Undibacterium parvum: one gene and its partner. The protein of the gene in region 2 interacts with the protein of the main gene of each other region in a pairwise test. Links are inferred from orthologs where the notes say so. Each region holds a gene or a part of one and is shown on either strand. Other genes may lie near its edges. The genes, in order: ftsZ and rlmN.

Region 1 (3,312 bases), 2.8 Mb from region 2 along the record:
CTGCAGCAGATACACGAAAGAAGATGCTGATCCATCCATGATAGGGATTTCTTCAGCACTGACATCGACATATAAATTATCGATGCCCAAGCCAGCACAAGCAGACAACAGATGTTCAACGGTAGACACTTTCGCACCTTGATTGGTCAAGGTCGATGCCATGCGAGTATCCCCGACGTTCAAGGCTTGCGCTTCAAATACCACGGGCGGGTTTAAATCAATACGGGTAAACACGATGCCAGTATCGATAGGCGCTGGACGCAGTATCAAATCCACCTTAGTACCGGAGTGAACTCCCACACCTATGGTTTTGACCTGTTTTTTGATTGTTCTTTGTTTTAACATCTGAGTATTATATCTGCTTGCCAAAATCGATACCCGTAAGTAGCTTGCGACTAGCAATTAAAAGCTGGCATCAAAAATAAAAAAGCGCACAAATTTGTGCGCTTTTTTACGAGGAAAAAAATTAGGACAATTGCGCCAGCATCGTTTCTGCATTCGATACTTCGAAATTTCCGCCTTCTTCAATATTCAATTGCTTCACTACGCCATCAACTGCGAGTAAAGAATAACGCTGGGAACGCGTGCCCATACCGAATTTACTAAAATCAGCATCCAAACCCAAAGCCTTACTGAATGCGCCATTACCGTCGGCCATCATACGCACGATGCCAGTCGCTTTCAGATCACGCCCCCATGCGCCCATCACAAACGCATCATTGACCGAGATACACCAGATTTCATCGACGCCCTTGGCTTTCAAAGCCGCAGCGTGTTCCACATAACCTGGTACATGTTTAGCCGAGCAAGTTGGTGTATAGGCGCCTGGCAAACCAAAAATTGCGATGGTCTTACCTTTGCTCAGATCGGCTACGCTAAAAGTATTTGGTCCGAGTGAGCAACCCTCAGATTCGACTTCGATGAATTCGGCTAAACTGCCTTCGGGTAATTTTTCTGCGATCTTGATAGTCATATCTGGCTCCAGTAATAGATGAAAGTACACCGCCTCATAACAAACATCAACTTTGTGTATTGTTAAAAAACGGGCTGAGCGCAAGTATGCCTTAGTCTTAATTTTCTTGCAGAAAGCAAAACGCCAGCGATTGCCGGCGTTTTGCTTCGAGCTATTTTTCAACTATTTCAAACTACATCGCACGATATTTTGGCGAAGCAAGATCAATCAGCTTGTTTGCGTAAAAAAGCCGGAATATCATAAGTTTCCATTCCATTTTTTTCCAAAGCACGCACCTGATCAGAGGCTGATTCACGTCGCCATACCGCTGGCTTACTCAGGCTTTCGAAGCCGGCCGACGATGTCATCCCCATATTTGCTGTAGTGCTGGCGGTAGTCGCCATCATCATAGGCTCATTGTGAGTACCGGTACGCAGCATAGGTGTTTGCACCAGCTGAATATTTTTCTTGCCACGGCCCAAACCTGTTGCCACTACAGTGACGCGGATATCGTCACCCATGCTATCGTCATACGCAATCCCTTGGGCGATCGAGGCATCATCGGCAGCAAATGCACGTACCGCTGCCATGACTTCTTTGATCTCTTTACCCTTCAGACTACGACTAGCGGTAACGTTAACCAAGACACCACGCGCACCAGACAAATCGATACCGTCTAGCAGTGGAGAGGCCACTGCCTGCTCCGCTGCAATACGGGCGCGGTCTACGCCAGAAGCGGTTGCCGTTCCCATCATGGCCTTACCCTGCTCGCCCATAATCGTTTTCACGTCGTTAAAATCGACGTTGATATGGCCTGGTACATTGATGATTTCAGCGATACCCGCAACCGCATTATTGAGTACATTGTCGGCGTGTTGCAGCCACTCTATCATGCTGTCATCTTCGTAAATCTCTTCCAGCTTTTCATTGAGAATGATGATGAGAGAATCGACATGCTTGGACAGCGCTTCCAAACCTTCGTCAGCGATATCCATACATTTCTTACCTTCGTAAGAAAATGGCTTGGAAACCACCGCAACGGTCAATGCACCTAATTCCTTGGCGATCTGCGCAACGACAGGCGCAGCTCCGGTACCAGTTCCACCGCCCATACCTGCGGCGATAAAAACCATATGCGAACCTCGCAAGGCATCTTCAATTCGCGCGCGTGACTCTTCAGCCAACTGACGACCAACCTCAGGCTTCATCCCTGCGCCCAAACCAGTTTCACCGATTTGTATCACATTGTGTGCTTTGGATTGCGTCAGCGCCTGAGCGTCAGTATTGGCGCAAATGAACTCGACGCCAGAGACACCCTTGTTAATCATATGCTGTACTGCATTGCCACCGGCACCACCAACACCGACCACCTTGATTACGGTGCCTTGCGTAGCGTTATCGACCATATCGAACTCCATCATGCATCCTCCAAGTAGGCAGTTTTCAGTCGCTAGTCATCACCCTATGTCACGACTAGCGAATGCAAACTGCAGATAACAACATTATAAAATGATTACTACAATTTATGCTTACTTTATACGCGATTTATACGTATAAATAATCTAAAAATTCCCCAAAAACCACTCTTTCATGCGTTGCCAGACCGCTTTTGCCGAACCTTCTTGTTTGGTCACGATATGCCCGCGCATATACTGCTTCTTTGCTTCCAACAACAACCCCAAAACTGTCGCATAACGTGGGCTGCGCACCACGTCCGCCAACTGACCAGAATAGACCGGCATTCCCAATCTAGTTGGCTTTAAAAATATGTCTTCAGCCATCTCTACCATCCCCGGCATGATGGCTGAGCCGCCCGTCAAAACGATACCGGAAGAGAGCACATCTTCGTAGCCTGATTCGCGCACCACTTGATGCACCAAGGCGAATAGTTCTTCAACACGCGGCTCTATCACCGCCGCCAAAGCCTGACGTGATAGCGATCTTGGACCGCGGTCACCCAAACCAGGAACATCTAGCGTATCGGATGGATCAGCCAGAACCTGTTTAGCAACACCGAATCTGATTTTAATTTCTTCAGCCTCCGAGGTCGGTGTGCGTAGTGCCATCGCGATATCGTTGGTGATCTGATCGCCGGCAATCGGTATCACCGCAGTATGCCGAATCGCACCCTCACTAAATACCGCAACATCAGTAGTGCCACCACCAATGTCAATCAGGACCACGCCCAATTCTTTTTCGTCTTTGGTGAGAACTGCTTCAGCCGAGGCCATAGGTTGCAAGATCAAATCAGAAACTTCGAGGCCGCAACGGCGCACGCATTTGACGATATTTTGTACCGCAGAAACCGCACCGGTAACGATGTGAACCTTCACCTCAAGACGGATGCCGCTCATCCCTAT
Region 2 (3,135 bases):
GGCGCCAACTTCAATTGATCTGCAACTTGCTGAACAGATAAATCTTTTTGCCGCCTAGCAGCGGAAAGCAAAATTCCAACCGTTTCAACAACTGCAAAAGTAGGCTTCAAAAGCACCTCAGACTCCAACATAGAAGAATCCAATGATTTACTTGCACCATTATCACTCATTGAAAGCTCCCCGTTGCAACATCGCGTACTCTTTCGAGTTAGGGTGACGCCGCCTCAATTGAGTGGAAAGCCCAGTGACAGCCAATTGATCGGAAAGCTTATTTTCAATTTTAATTGCTAGCCACAATACATCCGCCGCCATAATCTCAGCCTTAATGACCCTATCAATATAAAATTTTGCTTTTTCATAACTAGCCTGGTCGTAAAAGACCTTAGCCAAATTAACATTTAAAGAGGGATTATCCGGCTGCTCACGAAATCCCTGCATAAAGTAACGCTCGGCACCAGCAACATCCTTCAATTTTAGGCTGCATACACCTGCATTATTTAAAACCTTGGCTGGAGTTGGATAACTCAGATCCTTAATTACTTTTTCAAAGTATTGTAACGACTGCTTTTCACGTCCGTTTTGACACAAAAACCATCCATAATTATTTGCCAACTCCGAGTTATTTGGGGCCAACTTAAGCGCATGCAAAAAATTATCTTCTGCCAACTGGGTCTCACCAGTATCCATATAAATCAAGGCACGCAAACTATAGGCATCAACCAAATCTGGGGACGATTGCAAGGCATGTTTAATCTCATCAAGCGCAACTTTATGCAGCCCTTGTTGATAGTAACCGACCGCCAACTGCATACGTATGGATGAACGATTTTGTGTATCGACCTTCTCGGTAGACGGATTTGCATCAGTCCGACCGCCGTCAAGCTTTTGGCTTACGCAGGCTGACAGCATCAGAGCAAACAAAACCCCAAACATCTTAAAATTTTGAAATGCCCCAATATTCACTGAGTAACCTCCACGATTTTCCCAAAGTTTTCGCCGAATTTTCGCTTGTACTCATCCATCTTCTTCATACGCTCTTGAACCTTGGTTCTATCCTGCACCTCACCCGCTAATTGCCCACATGCAGCATCAATATCATCACCGCGAGTCTTGCGTATGGTGGTCACAACGCCGGCATCCATCAATATCTGTGCAAAAGCCTTAATACGCGGATTGGCTGAGCGCGTCAAACCAGATTCAGGAAACGGGTTAAAAGGAATTAAATTAAACTTACACGGTACACTCTTCACCAACTGCACTAACTCTCTAGCATGCTGATCCGTATCATTGACCCCATCAAGCATGCAATACTCAAACGTCACAAAATCACGCGGCGCGAATTCCAGATAGCGCTGACAAGCAGCCATCAATTCGTTAAGAGGATGTTTCTTATTGAGCGGAATCAAGCTATCACGCAATGCGTCATTCGATGCATGCAAGGACACAGCCAATGCCACCGGACACTCTTGTGACAACTTATCAATCATAGGCACAACGCCACTAGTTGACAATGTCACGCGCCGACGCGATAGCCCATACGCATTATCATCGAGCATCAAACGTAATGCCGTGACAGTAGGCTCAAAATTCAACAATGGCTCACCCATCCCCATCATGACGACATTGGTAATCTGACGCTCACCTTTAGGACCTGGCTCAACACCTTTACTCTTACGCAATTCAAATTCAGCCATCCACAACTGACCAATAATCTCGCCCACACTCAAATTACGATTAAATCCTTGCTTACCGGTAGAGCAAAACCGGCAATTTACAGCACATCCAGCCTGAGTCGAAATACACAAAGTACCTCGCTTCTCCTCCGGAATAAAAACTGTCTCAACAGCATTTCCCTGCCCGACATCAAGCAACCACTTACGAGTTCCATCAGTAGAAATATGATCACTAATAACAACTGGCGCAGCAACATAGGCGCGACCAGCAAGCTTCTCCCGCAAAGACTTAGCAAGATCCGTCATATCTTCAAAATTACTGGCGCCAAACTGATGTATCCAGCGCTGCAATTGCTTTGCGCGAAACGGCTTCTCACCCAACTCATCACAATAAGCAATGAGCTGAGCAGGATCCAAATCCAACAAATTGGTGAGAACCGTCATATGCATCTTCTTTCACACTTTAGGCCCAATAAACAAAGCCCAAAGTTTATTCAACAAAAAAACAATTAACGTGAGTACACGTTCAAAGCTGGGAAGTAATAAGCGATCTCGACCGCTGCAGCCTCAACAGCATCAGAACCATGAACTGCATTCGCATCGATAGAATCTGCGAAATCAGCACGAATAGTACCTTTTTCAGCCTTCTTAGGATCAGTTGCACCCATCAAATCACGGTGCGCCAAAACTGCGTTTTCACCTTCCAAAGCCTGAACCATAACAGGACCTGAAATCATAAAATCAACCAAATCCTTAAAGAAAGGACGTGCAGCGTGAACAGCATAAAAACCCTCAGCTTCAGCGCGTGACAAATGCATCATACGCGCTGCGACGATTTTCAAGCCTGCGCCTTCAAAACGGCTGTAAATTTGACCGATTACGTTTTTTGCAACTGCATCCGGTTTAATAATAGACAATGTGCGTTCGATAGCCATCTAAAAACTCCAATAAAATGAAAGGGTTAAGAAAAAATTTTAAGAATTCATTCAACCTTCGATTTTACCATAAAACATCTATAGCAATGCATGTTGTCCAGAAACACAATTGCCAAAGAGATTCATTTTTACGTCCATTGCAATCACAATCAGTAAAAATTCAAGCCAGACTGAATTTACAAAAAAAACCATGCGCCTACACACACCCCTTTTTTTGCATACGGCACATCCAATATCAGATCATCTAAGGGCACAGCGACGCACGGTAGTATCCAAGCATCGGCTTTTTCATCTGAGCTCAAACTGGGCCAATCAATTCGATGCTGCACGGCACCGCCAAGCAACTGACACATACACGTTCGACAACTGCCATTGCGACACGAACTTGGCAAAGATACCCCCGCACGCAACGCGGACTCCAGAACAGTAAACCCACTCAAGAGCGGAAAACACCATCCCTGATAGTTCAATTTTGCGGTGAATTCCTTATTTGGCATGATTTCACTCATCCGTTAATTTACACCTCA

What was found.
Region 1: the proteins of rlmN (region 2) and ftsZ interact in binary tests that used the Escherichia coli proteins (3 or more experiments, as listed by UniProt). The link is inferred for Undibacterium parvum from one-to-one orthologs.

The regions. Positions count from the first base shown.
Region 1 is NZ_CP034464.1:2,926,968-2,930,279, reverse strand. The notes cover bases 274-3,259. They hold ftsZ (cell division protein FtsZ), read right to left. Parts: upstream 2,371-3,259; coding sequence 1,177-2,370; downstream 274-1,176. Other genes in these bases: ftsA (cell division protein FtsA), read right to left, coding at 2,515-3,259; EJN92_RS12805 (peroxiredoxin), read right to left, coding at 467-973; lpxC (UDP-3-O-acyl-N-acetylglucosamine deacetylase), read right to left, coding at 274-345. Outside these bases: more of lpxC, read right to left, coding at 1-273; more of ftsA, read right to left, coding at 3,260-3,312. UniProt on the Escherichia coli protein: Essential cell division protein that forms a contractile ring structure (Z ring) at the future cell division site. The regulation of the ring assembly controls the timing and the location of cell division.
Region 2 is NZ_CP034464.1:118,703-121,837, forward strand. The notes cover bases 39-2,847. They hold rlmN (dual-specificity RNA methyltransferase RlmN), read right to left. Parts: upstream 2,118-2,847; coding sequence 960-2,117; downstream 39-959. Other genes in these bases: EJN92_RS00580 (RodZ domain-containing protein), read right to left, coding at 39-170; pilW (type IV pilus biogenesis/stability protein PilW), read right to left, coding at 163-963; ndk (nucleoside-diphosphate kinase), read right to left, coding at 2,183-2,608; EJN92_RS00600 (2Fe-2S iron-sulfur cluster-binding protein), read right to left, coding at 2,785-2,847. Also shown: more of EJN92_RS00580, read right to left, coding at 1-38; more of EJN92_RS00600, read right to left, coding at 2,848-3,105.